3 regions of the Exiguobacterium sp. Helios genome follow, and region 2 is predicted to be linked to each of the others. Evidence: riboswitches for the same ligand, from Rfam matches in the RefSeq annotation. Region 2 holds a riboswitch; each other region holds the start of a gene.
The links. Region 2 has a riboswitch for thiamine pyrophosphate ahead of HNY42_RS09745 (ECF transporter S component). Riboswitches for the same ligand answer to the same signal wherever they lie in the genome.

Region 1: linked by a shared signal. The riboswitch ahead of HNY42_RS07605 (thiamine phosphate synthase) and the one ahead of HNY42_RS09745 (ECF transporter S component) in region 2 are both predicted to bind thiamine pyrophosphate.
Region 3: linked by a shared signal. The riboswitch ahead of thiT (energy-coupled thiamine transporter ThiT) and the one ahead of HNY42_RS09745 (ECF transporter S component) in region 2 are both predicted to bind thiamine pyrophosphate.

What each region holds. Positions count from the first base shown of each region.
Region 1 covers NZ_CP053557.1:1,483,955-1,491,868, reverse strand. Annotated here, with positions in the region: gene HNY42_RS07625 (ThiF family adenylyltransferase) at 39-1,067, opposite strand; gene HNY42_RS07620 (thiazole synthase) at 1,064-1,831, opposite strand; gene thiS (sulfur carrier protein ThiS) at 1,833-2,036, opposite strand; gene HNY42_RS07610 (NAD(P)/FAD-dependent oxidoreductase) at 2,033-3,022, opposite strand; gene HNY42_RS07605 (thiamine phosphate synthase) at 3,019-3,615, opposite strand; TPP riboswitch at 3,706-3,808, opposite strand; gene nagZ (beta-N-acetylhexosaminidase) at 3,868-5,097, opposite strand; gene HNY42_RS07595 (OsmC family protein) at 5,103-5,528, opposite strand; gene HNY42_RS07590 (MFS transporter) at 5,733-6,920, shown strand; gene HNY42_RS07585 (C40 family peptidase) at 7,108-7,605, shown strand; gene HNY42_RS07580 (hypothetical protein) at 7,681-7,914, opposite strand, start outside.
Region 2 covers NZ_CP053557.1:1,841,040-1,848,953, reverse strand. Annotated here, with positions in the region: gene HNY42_RS09755 (DEAD/DEAH box helicase) at 1-1,098, shown strand, start outside; gene HNY42_RS09750 (50S ribosomal protein L25/general stress protein Ctc) at 1,448-2,125, shown strand; TPP riboswitch at 2,217-2,315, shown strand; gene HNY42_RS09745 (ECF transporter S component) at 2,421-2,996, shown strand; gene HNY42_RS09740 (ABC transporter ATP-binding protein) at 2,993-4,552, shown strand; gene HNY42_RS09735 (energy-coupling factor transporter transmembrane component T family protein) at 4,518-5,243, shown strand; gene HNY42_RS09730 (FAD-dependent oxidoreductase) at 5,320-6,360, shown strand; gene HNY42_RS09725 (hypothetical protein) at 6,558-7,748, shown strand; gene HNY42_RS09720 (alpha/beta fold hydrolase) at 7,857-7,914, opposite strand, start outside.
Region 3 covers NZ_CP053557.1:2,165,018-2,172,931, reverse strand. Annotated here, with positions in the region: gene rsmB (16S rRNA (cytosine(967)-C(5))-methyltransferase RsmB) at 1-25, shown strand, start outside; gene HNY42_RS11410 (Stp1/IreP family PP2C-type Ser/Thr phosphatase) at 50-784, shown strand; gene pknB (Stk1 family PASTA domain-containing Ser/Thr kinase) at 787-2,712, shown strand; gene rsgA (ribosome small subunit-dependent GTPase A) at 2,750-3,655, shown strand; gene rpe (ribulose-phosphate 3-epimerase) at 3,657-4,313, shown strand; TPP riboswitch at 4,337-4,443, shown strand; gene thiT (energy-coupled thiamine transporter ThiT) at 4,508-5,068, shown strand; gene HNY42_RS11385 (thiamine diphosphokinase) at 5,068-5,676, shown strand; gene HNY42_RS11380 (amino acid permease) at 5,732-7,135, opposite strand; gene rpmB (50S ribosomal protein L28) at 7,276-7,464, opposite strand; gene HNY42_RS11370 (Asp23/Gls24 family envelope stress response protein) at 7,748-7,914, shown strand, end outside.

The DNA.
Region 1 (7,914 bases), 360 kb from region 2:
TTTTTTAAACATCTAAAACATGTATTCAAAAAAATGTTTTATTTTTTTGTGAACGTCCCTTCGAAATAGGTCTCGTAAATCCGTTTCGCTTGCGCAAGATCCGCTTCGCCGTGAAGCAGGATCCGCCCATCGGCAAAGGCGGTAATCCGATGTTGTTCCGTCTCGAACATCAACAGATACGGATTGCGTAGACAGCTGATCCCACGGCCACTCATCTCCTGTTCAAGCCGAATTAAATCACGGGTCCCTTCCCCGCGGATTTGAACGGTATCCCGGCCGCATAATGTCACGAAGTGAAGTGGCTGAGCATTGAGGTAAGGATAGACCGGGTTATCGCCGCAGGACGGACAAGAAGATTGCTTTAAGGACACAACATTGATTTGGCTCTGTTGATTGTTCCAGACATCAAATGACAGCACCGTCTGCCGTAATGCAGCTTCCGCTCCGGTCAAGTATTTTAATGCTTCCGTCACTTGATGCGCCGCAACCAGCTGGACGACCGGACTGATAACGCCTGACGTATCACATGTCTCCTGCTGTTTCGGCAAATGATTGAGCAAACAATGCAGACAAGGGGTCTGTCCCGGACGGATTGTATAGGTCATGCCGTAACTGCCGACACATGCACCGTAAATCCAAGGAATCCGAAATTTTGCCGCAACATCATTCATCAGCATCCGGACAACGAAGTTATCGGTCCCATCCACAAGCAAATCTGCTTGTCCGACAAGCCGTGTAATATTCATTGCCGTCACATCTTCGACAATCGCCTCGATCGTCACCGTCGAATTGACGGCACCGAGCCGGCGTTTCGCCGCAACCGCCTTTGGCAAATGGTTCCTGACATCCTGTTCCGTATAGAGTTGTTGCCGTTGTAAATTGCTCCACTCGACGTAATCCCGGTCGATCAGAGTCACTCGTCCGATTCCTGCCCGGACAAGCTGTTCCGCACTCGCTGTCCCGAGTGCACCGAGACCGATGATGACGACGTGCCGCTGTCCCAGTTGATCCTGCCCCTCCTGTCCGATTGGACGAAAGCGGATTTGTCGGCTATACCGGTCCATCATGGGCGACTGATCCCGGTCGTCGGACTGCTCGCCGTCGCATACCGTTTTTTCTCAATCCGTCCTGCTTCAAAGCCGAGTCGTCCCGCTTCAACCGCAAGCTTCATTGCACGTGCCATCTTGACCGGGTCTTTCGCATGCGCGACGGCTGAATTCAACAGGACACCATCAGCTCCGAGCTCCATCGCGTACGCCGCGTCAGCCGGTGAACCGATGCCGGCGTCGACGATGACCGGTACTGACATTTGTTCGATGATGAAGCTGAGCGCGAGCGGATTTAAGATGCCCTGTCCGGAACCGATTGGTGATGCTGCCGGCATAATCGCATGACAGCCGAGTTCTTCGAGCCGACGGGCAAGCAACAAATCGTCTGATGTATACGGCAAGACGATGAAGCCATCCTTGATTAATTCCTCTGCTGCTCGTAATGTTTCAATCGGATCCGGCAGCAGTGTCTTGTCACAACCGATTACCTCGACCTTGACCATATCGCACATCCCTGAGGCCCGGGCAAGGCGGGCAAGGCGGACCGCTTCCTCCGCCGTCTTCGCACCCGCAGTGTTCGGCAAGAGATCATAGCAGCTTAAGTCAAGCGCTGCGAGCGGATCGTTCTGTTCCTTTGCAAAGACGTCGAGACGCCGGACGGAAAACGTTAAAATGTTTGTTTCCGATGCTTCGACCGCTTGCTGTTGCTTCTCATTATCCGAATATTTTCCTGTCCCCAGTAACAATCGTGATGCAAATGTTTTTCCGCCAATTTCTAACATGTTATCCGCCTCCTACAAAATGAACGATTTCAATGACATCTCCGGACGTAACGTCCGTATCCGGATAGCTCGACCGGTCGATGATTTGATGATTCTGCTCGATGATGACGACTTGTCCCTGAATCTCCAGTTTTTCTAACAAGTCGTGTAACGTCTTGATTTCCTCTGTCAAAGCATAGTTTTTCCCATTCAATCGGATAGTCATCTGCTTTCCTCCTGTCGTCGGCTGTTAAAACCATCCAGTGTCACTCTTGGCGTTTGCCCCATGAGACAATCGGCCAAGACGTTGGCCGTCGCAGGGGCCAGTAAGATGCCATGCCGGTGATGGCCTGACGCGACGAACAACCCATCGATTCCGTCCACTGCTCCGAGATACGGCAGACCGTCCCCGGTTTGCGGTCGAACACCGGACCAAGCTTCCACGAACACGGCCTCTGCAAGCGGCGGATAGAGCTTTACTGCTGCATTCAATAACAAACGAATACTGTTCAGACTGACGGTCGTTGATTCATCACCAACCCGTTCCGTCGCCCCGATGATGATCCGTCCGTCTGCTTTCGGGACTAAATAGACCGCATCACCAAACAGCGTCCGATTGAGTTGTCCGGTCGTCAGCCGGACAGACAGACACTCGCCCTTGACCGGAAGTGTGTTAATCGTCACTCCGACCGTCTGTAACAATTCTTCCGATCCGCGACCACCGGCGACAATAATTTGTCTGCCCGCCCGTAGCCCCCGGTTCGTCTCGGCGCCGGTCACCGTTTGTCCGTCCCGTACGAGACGTGCTACGACCGTTGCCTCTTCGATTCCCCCGCCCCGTCGTTCGATCGCACTGCGTAATGCTTGTGCAAGCAACCGCGGATCAACCTGTCCGACCGAATCAAACGTCCGCCAGTGATGTGCCTGTTGCATATGAAACGGTTGTTCCAGATACCCGCTTCCGAGACCGGTCTCGTCAAACAATTGTTGCACGAATTCCGGATACAGCGTCCGGCTCAGCCGGGCCAGTTCATGTAACGGTGCCAGCAATTCTTCATCTGTCGCGAGCATTCCCGCTGCTGCTTGCGTCGCTCCCTGACCGACAGTTGACTGTTCAAGCAAATGAACGGTTTTCCCGCGCTGCAGGAGCTCATAGCCGAGCGTCAAACCAATGATGCCGGCTCCGATGATTAAAACATCCGGGCGTGTCATCGTTGCATCACCGCCCGGAACCGGTTGGCTGCTTCGACCGGAGACGCCTGACCGAGAATGCCCGACAAGACGGCCCCGCCTGCGCAGCCGGTCGCCAGGATATCCGGCAGATTGTCCGGTGTAATGCCACCAATTGCAATGACAGGAATCGATGTCCAGTCGACAACTTGTTTCAAGGCGTCGAGTCCCCGGGGCGGTACACCCGGTTTTGATCCCGTCTCAAAAATATGGCCATACAGGACGTAATCAGCACCGGCTTGTTCCGCCGCTATCGCTTCCGTTAACGAGTGAACCGATTGACCGATCACCAGTTCCGGAAAACGGTGACGGACGAGGTCGACCGGAATGCTGCGTGTTGTCAGCTGAACTCCGGTGCCGGTGACGACTGCCACGTCCAGCCGGTCATGGACAATTAATTGCTCTGCCTTTACGCCTCGTCGCACGAGTGTTTCGATGCACACGACCAGTTCCTTCGCTGACCATAACGGCTCCCGCAGATGAATCCGGTCGACGGATAGTGCGAGTTTCGGCAACAGCTGTTCGAGTATGTCCGGACGCCGCTTGCCGGTTGTCATCAGATGTAACTGGCTCATCATTTCCCCCTTTCCACACGAAAAAGGACCACCCCATGAACTGATGGAGTGGTCCTACAAAAAAGGGCGACAGTTGTCGCATCCTCTATGAATGATCGGAATCCACTTCCCTCCGCTAGTACGAACTAGATCAGGTTCAAAGGGTCCGGATACTTCCGTCTCAGTCTGCTGCGAGACTCCCCTAGTGTAGATATTGATTTGTGTGGTACGCCTGTAGTTTACCACGGGTAGTCCGATTTGTTCTACCCTTGATTAGTGTCGTATGTCCGATTCGAGCGCTTTGACCTGCTCGATTAGCTTTTCATACGCGTCGACGCGTTTCGTTTCCGACAAGTCATACGTTTGTTTTAAGCGTAATACCCTCATGACTTTCTGATCAAGGTCTGCTCTCGACAATTTACCTTGTTTGATCCGTGTCATGATTTCCTTGTGAACAGACGCGTATGCGCCGGGCGATGAGAACATCGCCATATCCGCACCATTTTCGAGGGCAAGACTTGCCGCCTGGGCAAGTCCGTACCGTTCTGTGATGGCTCCCATGACCAAATCGTCCGTGATGATGACACCGTCAAACTTCAGCTCATCCCGTAACACCCCGGTCATGACGGGTTTCGACAACGAAGACGGACGGGTTTTGTCGAGTGCCGGAAACAGGATATGCGCGACCATGACCATCTCGGCCCCTTCCTGAATCGCCCGTTTGAACGGGACCAGCTCCGTCTGCTCGAGTTCCGCTTTCGTCGCATCGACCCGCGGTAGACCGACATGTGAGTCGACGGTCGTATCCCCGTGTCCCGGAAAATGTTTGACGACCGGAACGATGTCTTCTTCTTTCATGCCCTGCATCAATGGCACACCAAGCCGGGCGACTTGTTGCGGATCCGCACTGAGCGCCCGGTCGCCGATGATTGGATTCGCCGGATTACTGTTCACATCAAGGACCGGTGCGAAATCCATATTAAAGCCGTAAAAACGGGAAATCGAACCAAGTGTCTGTCCGACTTCCTTCATCAATGCCGGATCATTTTTATGACCAAACGAGAGGCTCGGTGGTAATTTGAGCTGTGCGTCCGGGACCCGGCTGACCCGTCCGCCTTCCTCGTCAAAGCCAAGGAACGCTTTTGAATCAGCGGTTTGCGCCTTGGCAATCGCTGTTGTAAAGGTTTTCAGTTGATCGGTTGAAGTGATATTGCCACCAAGCAGCAGGACACCACCGAGCGCATGGTCCTGCAATAATTGACGATCCGCTTGTGTCAAAGCTGTTCCCGTTACCCCGATATACAGCAACTGATCGACTTTTTCCGCCGTCGACATGTTCGAAACGGTTTGCTTGAGTTGTTTCTCTGCCCGTTCAGCAGCAGAAGGTCGATCCGGCTGCGGCGGCTTTGTTTTCTTTGCCGGCTTCGGTTGCGGGTCAGCGGGTTGTACGGGCTCGTCAGCACAACCGGCAAGGAGGACGCTTGCCAACAGAACAGGGACCATCCGTTTCAAATCGGTTCCTCGTTCCGGACGCCGTTGATCGAGTAATAAACTTCAATCTCCGCGTTCAGCGATTGCGAGACCGAGCAGTATTTGTCTTTTGATAAGGCAATCGCCCGGCGGACTTTATCGTCCGGTAAATCACCTTCGAGCCGGTAATGAATCGAGATCGTCGTGAAACGCCGGGGATGATCATCCGCCCGTTCGCCTTCGATATCCATTTCAAATGACGTCAGCGTCAAGCGCATCTTTTCTAAAATCGAGACGATATCGATGCCGGTACAGCCGGCAACGGCATGAAGCAAGAGCTCCGTCGGCCGGGGTGCCTGATTGTCCCCACCGTTTTCCGGAGCTGCATCCATCGCTAAGTGATGTCCGGATTCGGTTTCCCCGCTGAAGCCCATCTTTTGATTCCAAGTGACTGTTGCTTGCATCAAGATCACGTCCTTTTCTGATTTAGGTGATGTTTCCTACTCTGTTAGTATACCCGAATCAATGACAAGTGAAATTGACTGTCTATTCACAATAATGCTTCTTTTTCCGGGTCAGGTAAATCCGGTTTCCGCCCTTCTTAAATCATGCTATTCTGATAAACGATAGTTTTTTTGCGCACAGGCGCCAGAAGTGGGGAATTGTATATGTCATCATCATCGACTCGTTTGAGTCAAGCCGACTGGCTGTTAATCGCGACGTTATCCATGTTGACTTTTGTCCTTGGAACAAGCGAATTCGTCATCGTCGGTATTTTATCTGAAATTGCGGACGGTCTGAACATCACAATTGCGAAAGCCGGCACGCTCGTCTCCGCCTTTGCGATCGCCTTCGCCATCGGAACACCGATTACGATGTCCTTGACCGGACACCTTGAGCGGCGGAAGTTAATGCTCAGTCTGATTTTTGTCTGGATTATTCTGAATATCTGCAGCGGGATCGCACCGAATTATGAACTGTTGCTGTTGTCTCGGATCGTGACGGCTGTTCTGACGGGTGTCCTGATTTCACTGGCGATGGTCGTCGCAAGCGATAGTGTACCGATCGCAAAACGCGGCGTCGCCGTCTCGTTCATCTTTGGCGGATTTACGATGGCAAACGTTCTCGGTGTGCCGATCGGTACATTTATCGGACAACATGCCGGTTACGCCGCCTCGTTTTGGCTGACAAGCAGTCTTGGTGTCATCGCCCTGCTTGCTGTCTTGAAAGTCGTTCCGGTCCAGCAATCGGAATCGTCCGGCTCGATCCGCGAACAGCTCAGTTTACTCGCCAATCCACGGATCATGATTGCCTTTTTCATTCCGTCGTTCGGATTTGGTGCGACATACGTCGTCTATACGTATCTCGTCCCCGTGCTTGAGTTGGAACTGAAATTGCCGTCGGCCTGGATCAGTCCGATTTTACTCGCCTACGGTGTCGTCTCAATCTTCAGTAATATACTGGCCGGAAAAATCGCCAGCCGGAATCCGATCGGGCGTCTCCGGTTCGTCTTCATCGTCCAGGCAATCGTGCTCGCTGCCCTGTACGTGACGACAGCGTCCGTTTCGCTTGGACTGATCAATATTGCTTTGATGTCATTGATGTCGATTTTATTGACGACTTCGACACAAATTTATCTGATCGATTTAGCGGAAAAGTTTAATCCGGAAGCGAAAGGACTTGCCGCTTCCCTGATGCCGGTCGCAAGCAATGTCGGGATTGCCTTCGGTTCTGCTTTAGGTGGACTCGTCTATGCGAACGGTCCGATCATGAATATCGCGCTTGTTGGTGGTGCCGTCGCTATACTCGCAGCTGCGTTGACGGCTGTCAGTCATCGCCTCGATCAGCGTTCATAAAAAAAGCGTCTGTTTCCATGGTGTCCTCTCGTGAGGCACACGGAACAGGCGTTTTTTATTCCGGAGACTCAGACCGAACCTTACAACACTGTTAGGTGAACGTATCTAATTTGTTGCTTTATTTTCCAATCGGCATGGTACGGTAAAATCAGTTGTTCATCCCACTTACGAAAAAGGAGATTCTACTATGAAATCGTATTATGCCCTTCCATTAACAGCCCTCTTACTGACAGCGACGGTTAGTCCGGTCGCGACATTTGCTGCAACACCGACTAAAGCCGAGACACCAAAACCATTATCGGAAAAAGCACTTGCGAAAAAGAAAGCCGCGATTACAAAACTTGCTACATCATTGATTGGGACTCCGTATAAAGAAGGTGGCACGACAACAAAAGGATTTGATGCATCCGGCTTCACGCAATACGTGTATCAAAAAAGTGATCTGAAACTCGAACGGACGATTGCAAAACAAGCTACGATGCCTCTTAAAACCGTCACACTCAAAAAAGCGATGCCGGGCGACTTGTTATTCGTTCAGGCGAAAAAGGCGAAAGCGCCGAACTTCGTCGGAATCTATACCGGTAAAAATAAATTCGTTGCCGTGACAACGAAAAAGGTCGAATCGCAGGACCTGACGTGGAGTTACTATGCGAAACAGGATATCATCATCAAATCGTATCAATAAGATTGAAAAACGCAATCCGGAACTCCTCGAGAGTTTCAGATTGCGTTTTTTGCTGTAATGTCAAAAGTATCATTATTATTTCAAGACCAGCCCGTTTAGGGATGTCTCTTCGCGCTTCAGTTTGTCTTTAATGTTTCCTTCATACAAAATGCGGTCGGATAATGGATCGATGACTCGAACATTGTAAATCCCATCATTCAACCGATTCGCCGTATAAATCAAACCATCCTTAAGCGTAGTATACTCACCCAATCCAAACTCATCCGTCACTAACGGGATATCCATTGAATGTTTTTCTACTTGCTTTGT
Region 2 (7,914 bases):
ACAGTACCAGCGGACGGAATTTTTCTGATTTCCTACCCGTCGTTACGGGCCGACATGGAGGCACACCAGACCGTCGAATACGACGTCGTAATTTTCGATGAGGCACAACATCTGAAGAATCCAGCGTCACAAACCGCTGTCCGCTTGCGCCGTATTCGGGCGAAACATCGGTTTGCCTTGACCGGAACACCGCTTGAAAACCGGACCGATGATCTCTGGTCGATTTTCCGGGTCATCTTCCCCTCCTTGCTGCCGGACTTACAGACGTTTCAAACATGGTCGCATGACGAGATCAAACGATTCATCCGACCGTTTCTGATGCGCCGGACCAAAGGCGAGGTGTTGCAGGATTTACCGAAGAAGCGGATTGTTCACCATTATACAGACCTCGGTCCGACGCAGAAAAAACTTTATGCTTCCTACTTGGCGAAACTGCAACTGGAAACGTTACAGCATCTCGACGAAACGAAGCGTGAAGACCGGATTAAGCTGCTCGCCGGTTTGACCCGCTTACGGCAGATTTGCTGTGATCCGGCGTTGTTTATTGATGGATATACCGGTGAATCGACGAAACTGGAACGATTGTTGACGTTAATCGAAGAAAAACTGGCAACGGGACACCGGCTGTTGATTTTTTCCCAGTATACGAAGATGCTCGGACACATCCGGGAACGACTGGCAGCACGACAACTTGCCCACCTTCTACTAACCGGTGAGACACCGGTTGAAAACCGGGTCGCACTGTGTGACCGTTTTAATGCCGGTGAAGTCGATGTCTTCCTGATTTCCTTGAAAGCCGGCGGGACCGGTCTGAATCTGGCGACGGCAGATACCGTCATTTTATACGACAGCTGGTGGAATCCGGCCGTCGAGCAGCAAGCGGCTGACCGGGCCCATCGATTGGGACAACAGTCACCGGTCGAAGTGATCAAGTTATTGATGATCGGGACGATCGAGGAAAAGATGGCGGAATTACAAGATCGAAAAGCGACGATGATTGATGCCGTCTTATCGGATCAGAAACCGGATATTTTAACGATTCGTGAACTCGTCCGTCTGCTTGATTCCCCCTCTTTTATCGATTCATCAGGTGATTAACCATACAAATCAAAGAAAATCTTAAAAAAATGAAAGACCTTCAATCCGTTGTCTATCAACAGGTTTGAAGGTCTTTCGACAATCAAATTCAGAAAAAAGGTTTTAACTTTTGAAAGACAGGGGTATATCTACATTAGCACCGTACAACACGGTCGCTTTTCAATTATTGTTTCTCAATATCAGCGTAATGACCTGGGAGAGAAATGCTACTTACTCACTTCGTTTTTCATTTCTGAATGAAATCCAGTTGAACTAGCATTTAGCGCATGAATTTCTGTTGGAACCTATTGTTCCACTCCTACATTCATTACCTTTTGAGGGCTATACCAAATTCAAGGGGGAAATGAACATGTCAGTAACATTAAAAGTAGAAGAACGCGAAGTACGCCCACGCTCACTTAGAAAGCAATTACGTCATGAAGGAAAAGCTCTTGGTGTCGTGTATGGCTACAAAGTGGAAAGCACACCGATTTCATTCGACGAAAAAGAATTGGTCAAGGTTGTCCGTGATCACGGCGAAAACGTCTTAGTTGCTCTTCAAATCGGCGGTAAAAAGGTCAACACGTTGATCAACAAGCTCGATATGGATATCTTTACACCAACCATCAAACACGTTGAATTCATCGCTGTTAAAATGGATGAAGAAACAGAAGTCGAAACGGATATCGTCCTCGTCGGCGAAGCAGCCGGTGCGAAACTTGGCGGATTCCTTTCACAAACACTCTTTAAAGTAACAGTTGCCGCAACACCAGATAAATTACCGGAACGCATCGAAGTCGACGTGACGGATCTTGCAATCGGAGATTCAATCACAGTAGCTGATCTTCCGGAAGAAAAAGATTTCCGTGTCGTCACAGAAGGTGACATCCAAGTCGCAGCGGTCGTTGAATCGACACTTGAAGCTGAACTTGAAGAAATCGAAGAAGCAGAAGCTGAGGCACAAGCAGCTGATGCGGATACAGCGACAGACGATTCAGAACAAACTTCTGAAGAGCAAGCTGAAGAAAACAAAGAAGATAAAGAGTAATCTTTTCTCTCCTCCCCTCGTGGGAGGTTTTTTTATGCATATTGACAAGTCCGGTCGACAGCCGTACAGTGAAGAAGGTACACATCATTAACACATCCACTAGGGGAGCCATTTGGCTGAGACGATTCACTTCGGACCCTTTGAACCTGATCTAGTTCATACTAGCGTAGGAAAGTGGAGCGGAATCCTCGTGCTCTTTTTCTGCATCTTGCAGGTTACACGACCGCTCTCTTTTCATAGAGGGCGGTCTTTTTTGTGGTTTCTTTGTGGGTGTGCATTCAAAGGAGAAGTGATTATGAACAGTTGGAAAATGAAAGAAATCATCGTCATGATGATGCTCGCCGTCGCGTGTGGTGTCCTCTACTTAGGGTGGTCGACGTTATGGTTACCAATCTCGGCCATCTTCGGACCGGTCGGATCAAACTGGATGTTCGGCATCTGGGTCATCGCCAGTCCCCTTGTCGCCTACATCATTCAAAAACCAGGCGCGGCATTGATTGCGGAAGTCGTCGCCGCTGCCGTCGAATTGTTTACAGGGAGTCACTTCGGCTTATCGGCACTGTTGATTGGATTCGCACAGGGGATCGGGGCCGAGATTGCCTTTGCCGTGTTCGGATACCGGAAATTCAATACGTTTACCTTGATGTTGTCCGGTGTCTTCGCTGCCGTCGGAAGTATGGTCTACAGCCTCATCGTGAACGGATTTGCCTACTATACGACGACGACTCTCCTGTTGACGTTTTCCTTACAACTTGTCAGCGGTGCTCTGCTCGGCGGCTTACTCGCAAAAATCATCGTCGATGCGCTCGTTAAGGCAGGGACACTGAATGGGTATGCGATCGGACGACAACGAAAGCAACGTGCCGTATGATGCAGTGCGAGCACCTGACAGTCCGCTATCCGGATCAGGATCACCCGGTCTTACAGGATTTGTCGGTTACGATTGATAAAGGAGAAACGACGTTGCTCGTCGGTCCAAGCGGCAGTGGAAAGACGACCTTTTTACATGTCCTCGCCGGTCTGTTGCCGGAGACGATTGAAGCCGATGTCAGCGGTCACTGGTTGACCGAGGGAACGGTCGGGATGTTATTCCAACAGCCGGACGATCAGTTTTGCATGCAGACGGTCGGTGCCGAAATGGCCTTTAGTCTGGAAAACCGAAGCATCTCCCGATTTGAAATGGATGAGCGGATTAAAGGTGTCTTGGCACGGGTCGGACTTGACCTCGCCTTGACGACGCCGATTGCCGAGCTGTCCGGCGGGATGAAACAACGGCTTGCTCTAGCCTGTGTATTGGCACTCGAACCGGACATCCTGTTGCTCGACGAACCGACGGCGCAACTTGATCCGCATGGTCAACGTTTGATGATGGAGCTGATTGAGGAATTGCACCACGATCCGAACGTGACGCTGGTGCTGATTGAACACCAACTGGAGCAGTGTGTGACGTTTGCGGACCGGGTGCTGGTCTTTCAAACCGGACGGATCCGTCTTGACGGACCGCCGCGGGATATTTTTTCAGAACGCCGGACCGTTTTGACTGAACTCGGGATTGCGACACCGCGCCTTTACCCGTATACATTCGAAACGATACCGGCCGAGGTCGCGGCAGAATGGGCACTCGATCGTCCCCCTGTCCGCGAACCCGTTTCAACCGAACCGACATTTGAACTTGTTGACGTGACCGTCCGGCACGGAAAGCAGACGGTTCTCCAGCGGATCTCGCTGACCGCCCACGCCGGAGAATGGATCATGCTTGTCGGACGCAATGGAGCCGGCAAAAGTACCCTGCTCGAAACGCTGGCCAAACTGTTACCGGCGCAAGGCGGAACGATTCAGTTGTTTCAGACAGCGTTGAAGAAATGGCGGGACCGGACATTTTACCGGCAGGTCGGCTTTGTGTTTCAGCAACCTGAGTTTCAGTTTCTCAAACAGACGGTTCTTGACGAACTGACGATCAGTTGTACCTCACCGTCGTCCGGTCAGATGGATGATGCCTTACAGTACTATCGCTTGGCGGACGTCGCGGGTCAGTCGCCGCTCGCACTCAGTCTTGGTCAAAAACGGCGTTTGAGCGTCGCGACAATGCTGCTTGAGCGAAAAGCTGTCTTGTTGCTGGACGAGCCGACTTTCGGACAGGATGCCGAGACGACGGCACAACTGATTGAAGTCTTGCGGCAAGCCCGTGCAGCCGGGACGACGCTCATCATGGTGACGCATGATATGGAGCTGGTGTACCAACAGGCAGACCGGGTGCTCGTCCTCGGTTCGGGAAACATTCAATTTGACGGTTCACCGGAGGAATTGTTTCAGGAAACCAAGATTTTACACGACAATCAGCTGATTCGTCCGGTGTCCTATCAGTATCAGCAACAAAAGGAGGGGATCCGTCATGCAGGAAAACCACTCATGGCTCGCTCAAATTAATCCTTCCGTCAAACTGGCGACCCTGGTCTATGTCATGCTGTTGCTGATTTCGACATCCCGTTTAGAAGTGACGTTTGCACTGCTCATCCTTTCCGCCGTCGGCGTATGTTGCTCCGGCTGGCAGCTGTCAACGCTTCTCATTCGTCTCGTCCCTTATGGTGTGTTGTTTCTGTTGACGTTTTGGATGATGGCCGCGTTCGGAAAAGGTGAAACGGAATTGTGGGCATTCGGCTGGTTCCGGATCACGGAAGAGAGTCTTGCACATGCCTGGTTGGTCGCGACGCGGATGCTCGCCTTCGTCCTGTTGAGTGTAACGTTCGTTGCAACAACGGACGCGACACGGTTCGTCATGAGTCTGATTCATCAATGTCGTCTGCCGGTTCGCCTGGCCTATGGATTTTTAGCCGGTCTCCGCTTCATTCCGATCTTTCGGCAGTCGATTCGAACGATCCGTCAAGCGCGTCGTGTCCGGCAACAACGGTCACTTTGGCCGTGGCAAACGTTTTTTGACATCAGTCTGCCGTTGTTTACGACCAGTATCCTCCGCTCGGAACAGATTGCGATTGCGATGGAAGCCCGTCAGTTTCGGGTCAATCGGACCTATTATGTCGAGCCGGTCGTAACACGAGGGGATCTTGCCTTTCTGTTGATGACCGTCACGCTCGCGACGTCACTTCGCCTGGTGGTTTGACAGCGGACGATTACGCGGCACTACTTGGGGGAATAAACAGGATAGATACAGTGAATCCAAAAAAGTGGGTGGAGTCGTGAAACGAATCCTGTTAGTCGGCGCAGGTCATGCGCATTTAGAATGTATCAAACAAGGGAGTCATTCGGATGTCGACTGGATTGTCATCACTCCCTCGCGTTATCAGTATTATTCCGGGATGTTCTCCGGACTGGCGGACGGAACCTATACACTCGACGAGATACGCATCGATGTCAAAGCGTTATGTGAACGATACGGTAAGACGTGGATGGAGGACCGGGTCGTGCGAATCGATGCTGCCAACAAACACGTTATCGTTCAGTCCGGACAGTTCGTGCCGTACGATATCGTGTCGTTTAATATCGGATCAAACGACTGGGAAGCAAGCACTCCGAACCACGTTACGATCAAACCGAACTATCGTATAGAACAAGCGTTAAAGACGTTCAGGAGTGCCGTCTCCCCTGTCATCGTCGGCAGTGGTGCGGCGGCCGTCGAGATGGCGGCGTCATTTCAGTCAAACGGTACACCGGTCACCCTGATTCATGAAGAACCGTTGCTCAGCGGTCATCCGGCCGGTCCGGAACTGGCCGCGCGACTCGATCAGTTGGGTGTCAACCGGATCATTGACCGGTTCGAAACGCTGGATGGTCAAACAGCAACGCTCCAATCCGGCCGCTTGCTCGAGACGGATGCCGTTTTGTTTTTAGGAGGGGCAACGGCGCATGAATTGTTTCAGGTATCCGGTCTGTATTGTGATGACCGCGGATTTTTACTGGTGCACGAGACGCTGCAGTCGTTCGAGGATCCGTCCATCTTTGCCGTTGGGGATTGTGCGACTCTGATCGCGTATCCGGATACACCGAAAAACGGTGTGACGGCGGTGCGACAGGCTCCGCTGTTGCTTCAGAATTTGATCCGATGCGTGAACGAAGAACCGTTACGGGCGTTTCGACCCCAACGGTGTTATTTGACGCTTCTTGCGCTCGGTCATCGCCAGGCCACCCTGCTGTACGGACGATTTTACCGAACCAACCGGCTCAGCTGGTATTTCAAACAATCGATTGACCAGCGATTTATCAAGAAATATACGGTCTGAATCAACAGGCAGAAAGATGAATGGTTCATCTTTCTGCCTGTTTTATTTATAAATTACATTTTTTAAAAAAAGAAGATTCTATTAAAAATATGGTAATATGATGGATAATTAATTAAGGAGGAATTATCATCAAAAATAGATTACTGACTCTCGCTATGCTATCCAGCATCGTGTTAACCGGCTGTGGGCAAGAACGATTGCTAGATCTCAAGCCGGTACCTTCCTACTGGTCTGCCCATTCATTTGCTTCCGACGAATACTCAGATCAGGAAGTCCCCGTTAAACAAAAGAAACAATTGTTGCGGACCTGTATGCAGAATAAAACGGTGTCACTTCCGAAATCGTACCGGACGTTGCAGTCATTCGGTATATTTTTTACGTTAAATAATCTGGAAATAGCACCGTTTCCGACCGAAATTGTTTATTTGGCACACGGCAATCAGATGTACCTATCCTGTCGTTCGCCTAAGACACAGGAGTTGCGTGTCCATCCGATTAAAGCGTCGGACCATCCGTGGGTCCACTTGACGGAGGGTCCGGATCGGATTGCACTTCAAGCACCCGTCTCTATTCCACTGAAAGAAGAACAATTGGACCAGCATGTATCCGTCAATCAGGAAATGAGCGCAGACAATGAATTTGCTAAGGATTTGAAACCGTTCCATGCGTTTCAATTGCCGATTTCAGGACAACTGTTGTTCGTCATGACAGAATCGGGCAAAGAGCACATCATTCGAAACATTGCGATGTCGTCCCTTCATCAGCAAGGCGAGTTTTACCTGGTGAGCCGCCGTCATATTGACGGATCGACGTCCCGCTCGTTAACCTTTTCACGCGACGGGTGGGACCTCGCAGATCGACAAATCATGACGGCATACAAATCGAATCGGATCAAAACGAAGCAACATTCCTTGCCAAAAACGTTACCGGTCAATCAAACCGTTCCCTTCGTGACCTTTCAATTCATAAAAAAAGAACGGGTAGTAGAAGAAAAGACGCTTTCCATTCGTTATCAGCCGGTCTACCGTCCGGTCAAGGAATACCAAATCAAAGATGAGCCGACGCGCGGAATCACGGCCTACTTCCATCCGACAATGAAATCGTTTGAAAAGGCGAAACTAAGTGAGATGGTCATCCTGCCAGATAAGCTGTCCCGGACGGTGGCCGAAGAGTTAAAGGCTGTGACGTTGGAAGAACCACAAGGAACGCGATCACCATTTTCGTACATGACGTTGCTTGAATACGGTAATACCCAGACCTTTCAGGTGTATCTGAAAAAACGTGCCAACAAGACAGATCTTTACTTGCAAGATCAACGGACGAAAAAAAGTACCAGATTATCAGGTGAGTTGGCACGGCAAGTCAGTCAAGAATTAGAAGAACAGTGATTCTAATCGGTTTCCTGCTCCACTAGTTATGATGTGAGACGCGCCTGCTTAAAAACCCCATCTGCTTCTCCCGAAGGAAAAGCAGATGGGGTTACGTGTCTTTTGCAGTTAGACCGCTTGGCTTGATTTGACGTATGAAACAAGTGTTTCCGTGAATTTCTCGCGT
Region 3 (7,914 bases), 320 kb from region 2:
AAAAGTGAATGAACCAACAGGATAATAAAAAACGATGAGGAGGACGGGTATGGAGTTAGCTTATTTGACGACGACTGGAAAGGTCCGTTCAAAAAATGAGGACACGGTCTTATTGGTAGGCGATGCGACACAAGGATTAGCTGTCGTCGCTGACGGCATGGGGGGACATGCAGCCGGTGAAACGGCGAGTGCCATCGTCAAGCAGATTTTTGCCGAAGCATACGCAGATATGCCAAACCGCCCGATGGAGTTATCTTCCTGGATTGAACGATTAGTGAAAGAAGCCAATGCGCAGATTCAACGTTTTTCTCAAGTCGAAAATTTGTCGATTGTCGGCACGACGATGGCCTGTGTCTGCTGGTCGGATGATTTACTTGTCATTGGACACGTAGGGGACAGCCGCGTCTATGCCCTGGAAGAAGGACAATTAAAACAGCTGACGGATGACCATTCCTATGTCAACATGCTCAAACAATTAGGGGAATTATCGGAAGCAGAGCTTGAAAATCATCCCCGTCGTAATGTCATTACACGATCCGTCGGTTCGAACGAGTCCGTGGATGTCGACATTCAAGTCCGGGATGCACCGGACTATGATATCGTGTTAGTGTGCAGCGACGGCTTGTCGGATGAGGTGCCTCATGAAGTCATCGAGCGGTTGCTTCAAGAAGATGCACCGCTCGATACGATTGTCGAACGTCTCGTGTCCGAGGCGAATGACCGGGGAGGCGCAGACAACATTACGATTGCTGCAATCCGTTTTAAAGAAAGAGAGAGGATCTGAATATGCGTTACGGAGATCGATTGAACGACCGCTACCGCATAGAACGGTTAGTTGGAAATGGCGGGATGGCAAACGTTTATCAGGCATATGATGAAATCTTGAATCGAACTGTCGCAATCAAAATTTTACGTACAGAGTTTTCGCATGATGAACAATTCATCCGTCGATTTGAACGAGAGGCACATGCTGCGACGAGTTTAAATCATCCCAACATCGTCGCGGTTTATGACGTAGGAGAAGAAGAAGCGATTTATTATATCGTAATGGAATATATTGATGGCATGACACTGAAAACGTATTGTGAAGGGCGAGCATTGCCGGTCGCAAAAGCGATTGACATCATCAGCCAAATTTGTGATGCAATTGATCATGCCCATGCACACCGGATTATTCATCGCGATATCAAACCGCAAAATATGCTGGTCCGTGAGGATGGGACTGTCAAGGTGACCGATTTCGGCATTGCGGTCGCCATGTCGAATGCGACCCTGACCCACACGATGTCAGTCCTCGGATCCGTGCATTACTTTTCGCCGGAACAGGCAAAAGGAAAATTTGCGGATGAAAAATCAGATATTTATTCGCTGGGAGCCGTTTTGTACGAACTCGTGACGGGGCAAGTTCCGTTTGAAGGCGATTCACCGGTTGCTGTCGCACTGAAACATCTGCAAGATACTGCCCGTCGTCCGACCTCGTTAAATCCGGCTGTGCCGCAAGCTTTAGAAAATTGCATCATGCAAGCTCTCTCGAAAGCGCCGCATGATCGGCAACAAACGGTCGCTGCCTTCAAAGAAGACATGGTGACCGCGATGTCAGCTGAACGGGCAAGTGAAGGCATTCGCGGTGACGATTTGATGGAAAAAACGATGGTGCTCAGTCCAGTGTCCCTGCCAACAGCAGACATCGAACACACAGCACCGGTTCCGAAGGTCGCTACCGTCATGTCAAAACCAGAAAAGAAAAAGAAACGTGCGTGGTGGATCATCTTATTATTGTTATTCATAATGGCTGGAGCCGCAACGACTTTTGCCATGTGGCCTGACCCGACGGTCGTCGTTCCGGATGTAACGGGGAAAGATGCCGACGACGCGGAAACGAAGCTTGAAAAAATGGGATTCATCGTGGAATCGACCGAACGCTCAAGTGATACGGTGGAAGAAGGGTTCGTCATCAGTCAGTCACCGCGTGAACAGGCGACGGTTAAAAAAGGATCGACGGTGGATTTGATCGTTTCGACAGGAAGCGATCCGGTCGAGGTGCCGGACGTCTCAGATGAGACAGAGAAAAAAGCGATCGCCATCTTAAAGGACAGCGGTTTTGAAAAAGTGGATGTCGAACGGGAAGACTCTGAAGACATCAAACGTGGGAATGTCATCCGGCAATCCATTTCAGCTGGAACGGAAGTCATCGCGAAAGAACAGATGATTACCATCACGGTCTCAAATGGATCACCCGTATTCGTTCTGAAAGATTTGACTGACTTATCGAGTGCTGAAGCAAAAGCTTATTTGGATGAGATGGGACTGGACGGGACGTTTGAACAGGAGTTCTCAAGTGAGGTCGCGCTCGATCAGGTCATTCGTCAATATCCGCAAGCCGGTGCGCAAGTCGAACCGAACGATTCGGTAACGGTCTTTATTTCTCGCGGAGAGGAAGAAAAGACCATCACGGCGACGTTCCCCGAGAAAGTAGTCTATGATGGCGTCAGTGAAGACGAGGAGCCTGCGCCACGTCAACTCGTCCGGATTGAGACGGAAGATGCCAAAGGAAAACGAACCGTCATCGAAGAATCGATTGATCAGGATGAAACGTTTGATGTTCCATTGACGATTGATCCGGGAGAAGAAGGCAAGATTACGATTTATAAAGATGACGAAGTTTACCGGGCGAAGACGATTACGTACAATCAGGCAAAATCACAAGAATAACGAGCAGGACGTTAATCCTGACAAAGGAGGGCATAGGATGGCAGAAAATCGAATTGAAGATAATCGGGATGGAACGATTATCCGTTTACAGGGTGGCTTTTATGATGTCATGACGCCTCAAGGTGAAATCCGTTCACGGGCACGCGGTAATTTCAGAAAACGGGGCATCAGCCCTGTCGTCGGCGATGAAGTCGTGTTACACATCGAAAGTGAGACCGGATATATCCTGGAAGTAAAAGACCGTCAAAATTTCTTGGTCCGCCCACCAGTTGCCAATATCGATCAAGCTTTGTTGGTCGTATCGGCAGCAGAACCTGATTTTTCTGCCCATCTGTTGGACCGGTTTTTAGTGTTGATTGAAGCAAAGGAAATTCAACCGATCATCATCTTGACGAAGATGGACTTGTTACAAGGTGAAGCCGAACAAGGGGTATTGGAAGCCATTGCCGCTTACCGGACCATCGGATATCACGTCATCGAAACTTCAAGTGAGACATTGGCCGGAGTCGAATCTGTCCGTCCGTTGTTAAAAGATAAAACGAGTGTCCTGGCCGGACAATCCGGTGTAGGGAAAAGTTCGTTGTTGAATGCCTTGGAACCTTCGTTGGCACTGGAAACGAGTCATATTTCGAAGGCACTTGGTCGTGGACGCCATACTACCCGTCATGTGACATTGATTCCGCTTGGCGAAGGCTTAATTGCAGATACCCCGGGATTTTCGAATCTCGATTTTCCGCACGAAATGGAACTCGAGGAGTTACGATGGTGTTTCCCTGAATTTGTTGCTTTACAGGACGAATGCAAGTACCGTGGCTGTCTGCACTTGAATGAGCCCGGTTGTGCCGTTAAAAAAGCCGTCGAGGCCCATGAAATCATGGCTTCCCGGTATACGAATTATGGTATGTTTGTAGAGGAAATCAAGAATCGGACGCGGAGGTATTAAGATGATTAAAATCGCACCATCAATCTTATCAGCAGATTTTGCAAATTTAGAGCGGGATGTCAAAGCAGTTGAAGCGGCGGGAGCCGATTATATCCATTTTGATGTCATGGATGGTCAATTTGTTCCGAACATTTCCTTTGGACTCCCTGTATTAAGCAGTTTACGTCAAAAAACAGATATGGTTCTCGACGTCCATCTCATGATTGATCGTCCGGAAAACTTTGTCGAATCCTTCGTTGCAGCAGGTGCTGATATCGTAACCTTCCACGTGGAGGCGACGAATCATGTCCATCGTGTGTTGCAACAAATCAAAGCAGCTGGAGCGAAAGCAGGAGTAGTACTCAACCCGCATACGCCGCTGTCGACGATCGAACACGTGCTTGAAGATGTGGACATGGTCTTATTGATGACGGTCAATCCGGGATTCGGCGGACAAGCGTTCATTCCAGGTGTGATGAAGAAATTAAATCAACTGGCTGCAATGAAAGCAGAACAAAATCTATCCTTCGAGATTGAAATCGATGGTGGAGTTAATGCGGAAACAGCAAAATTATGTATCGAGAATGGGGCAAACGTACTTGTTGCAGGTTCCGCTATCTACAATGCACCGGATTATTCAGAAGCAATCACTAGTATTCGGAATGCTGCTCACGTATAATAGGGGCAGAATCAAAATTAAATGATGACCGCAAGGGGTGTCGCGTCAAGCGGCTGAGAGAAGTGATTGGACTTTAACCCTTCGAACCTGTTCCGTTCAGACGGACGTAGGGATGTGGCGCACGCAGGCAGTACGGCGTTCGTCGTACTGCCTTTTTGCCGTCCTGCGATTTTATTTTTTAGGAGGAAAAAAGGATGAAACGGCTACAAATGTTAATGGAAATTGCAATCTTTGCAAGTCTTGGTGTGGTGTTCGATTTATTGATCCCATTTAAAATGCCGCAAGGTGGTTCAATTAGTTTAGCGATGTTACCGATTTTCGTCATGGCGTTTCGTCACGGCGTTGTCGGTGGGGTCGTGACGGGAGCGCTCGTCGGAACGATTCAACTGATGTTCGCTCCACAAATCCTGACGGTCGTCCAGCCGTTACTCGATTATACGATCGCGTTTGGAGTCGTCGGACTGAGCGGACTGTTCGCACGGAAAGTCAAAAAAGCAGCAGCAGCCGGGAAAAATGGCCGTCTAATGGCGATTGTACTAGGTGCGACATTGCTTGGTGCAGGTTTCCGTTATGTCTGTCACGTCATTAGTGGAATCGTGTTCTTCGCTGAGTATGCGGAAGGTCCGGTCGTCCCGTATTCGTTGATCTATAACGCGACGTATATGGTTCCATCGTATCTGTTATGTGGTATTGTCGCAGGACTCCTGTTTACGACAGCACCACGACTTCTTCGTTATTCAGCACGGGGTGTCTGATGCGGGTTGTGATTGTAGCGGCCGGTCCGGCGGAAGACATCCCGTCCCTGAAACCGTTTATGGATGAGAAGACGGTTGTCATCGCTGTTGACGGAGGTGTCACCGTTTTGGCACAGCAAGGTTTCGCTTTTGACTTGGCGATTGGGGACTTTGATTCTCTCGGATACAAACCGGAAGGAGCGATCATCCATCCGGCTGAAAAGGATGAGACCGACTTGGAACTGGCTTTACGACATGTCAGTCAACAGTATGAAGCAACGGAAGTGTTAATATTCGGTGCGACCGGAGGACGACTTGATATGACGCTTCAAAACGTCTATCTGCTAAAACAATTTCCGGCAGTCCGCTTGATGACGAAGCGGGAAGAGGTTCGTTTCTTACAGCCGGGGACGTATGAGATCGAGGCAGATGGATTTCACTATCTCTCTTTCATCCCGCTCGTTCCGACATGTTTGACCCTCCGCGGGGTCAAGTACCCGTTGACGAATCATGACGTGCCGGTCGGCGGATCATTGACCGTCAGCAATGAATGGACACATCACGGAGTGGCGAACGTGACGGTGCATACCGGTGAAGTGATTGCTTTAAGAAGTTTGTCAGACCACTAAAAAACGTGATCGGCTTTAGGATATCCTAAAAGTCGATCACGTTTTTTGTAGTTTTTTAAGATTCCAATGTCGAGCTGGCTGCCTGACGTTCAGTTTGAGCCGCAATATGTTTTCCTTTGACGAACAGGTGGTAAGAGGCCCACGTCAAGAGGAAGAATGGAACACCTATATACAGCGCAATCCGTTGATCCGCTTGGAATGCCAAGCTGATCAGTACAAGCATGTTTAAAGAGAACGAGATAATCGGCAAGACCGGGAAGAACGGAGTCTTGAATTTCAATTCACTGACAGCATGTCCCTCTTTGATGAATTGACGACGGAAGGCGATCTGTGAAGCAGAAATCGAAATCCAACCGACTTGCGCACCGAGTCCGGCGAGTGACAACAACCAGATGAAGACGGTATCTTCCGCGAAAAAGGCAGTCAATAGTGATAACATCGCAAACAGCATCGTAAAGCACAAAGCGCGCATAGGTACTCCGCGTGAGTTGACGATGGCAAGTTTTTTCGAAATCATGCCTTCTTGTGACATCGACCATAACATCCGAGTAGCAGCGTACAACCCCGAGTTCCCGACCGACAGTAAGGCTGTCAACACGACGATGTTCATTAAATCAGCTGCATAAGGAATTCCGATGGCATCAAATACCATGATGAACGGACTGCTGATGCCGCCGGCTGTTTCGTAAGGAATCAAGGCGCCGACAATCGTAATCGAGAGGACGAAGAAGATGAACGTCCGCCAGACGGTATTACGGATTGCTTTTGGAATCGATTTTTCTGGATCGTTTGATTCTCCGGCAGCAACCCCAATCAATTCGGTTCCTTGGAACGCAAAGTTGACGGCAATCATCGTCGTCAATACCCCCAGGGCGCCGTTCGGGAATAATCCGTTTGAAGTAAAATTGGCGAACAAACTTTCCGGACGTGCTGCCGCCATATCAATCCAGCCAAACCAAGCCGCTCCCCCGAGCACGATGAAAAATAGAATGGCAAGGACTTTCAGGCTCGAGAACCAAAACTCAGCCTCCCCGAAGGCTTTTGCGGAGACCGCATTGAGACCGAATAAAAGGACGGTGAAAATCGCACACCAGATGACGATTGGTGTATCCGGAAACCATCGATCCATCAGACTGCCGGCTGCCGTGATTTCGAGCGCCACCGTGACAGCCCAACCGAGCCAGTAAATCCAACCGACGGCAAATCCGATACCCGGTCCGATGAACCGTGTCGTATACGTTTGGAAAGATCCTGAGACCGGCATATGGACAGCCATCTCCCCTAAACATAACATCGTCAGATACATGATGGTCCCACCCACGATGTAACTGAGAACCGCCCCGAGCGGTCCCGCTTGCGAAATCGTCAATCCAGAACCGAGGAACAGTCCCGTACCGATAATCCCTCCGAGTGAAATCATGAAGAGATGTCGGCTTGTCATTTCTCTTTTTAACTGCATGTTGACCCTTCCCCCTTGAAAAAAATAACTGCTCACTTATTGTAAGCGTTTTCAATTATTCAGACAATTAGTTTATAAGAAAAATAAAAAAAGAACAAAAAAAGAACCGGAAGGGAAGATTCCCATCCGGTTACTGCGCCTTATACGCGTTCGACTTTACCTGATTTGAGCGCTCGAGCTGAAACCCAAACCTTTTTAGGTTTACCGTCAACGAGGATACGTACTTTTTGTACGTTGATTCCCCAAGTGCGTTTCGTTTTGTTCAATGCGTGTGAACGGTTGTTTCCCGACTTCGGCGATTTCCCAGTAACGTAGCATTTACGTGCCATGTGTTCCGCCTCCTTTTATGTTGTTTTGCGTTCGTCCTAATAGACACTTTGCTATCTTAGCATGCTGTTAAGACGGTTGCAACATAAAAAAAGTAGCTGACAAGAAAAAAACTTGACAGACAACCTCAAAATTTAAAATAATGAATGAGGATGATGGTAAAAGTTCATTTGACCGCTACTATTTTTCACATATTCATTGTATAGTCAGTACGGCGACTTTTCAATAGTAGGTCCTTATAGTAGAATTATGAGAAGAACACAATTAACAAAGGGGGCTACTCAAGTGGCGATCGAGATGAAAACGACTTATGGAAAAATTGACGTAGACAATGATGTCGTTGCGCAACTTGCAGGCGGAGCAGCGATGGAATGTTTTGGTGTCGTTGGTATGGCATCCCAGTCGCAAATCAAAGACGGACTGGCTGAACTGCTGAAACGCGAAAACTTTGC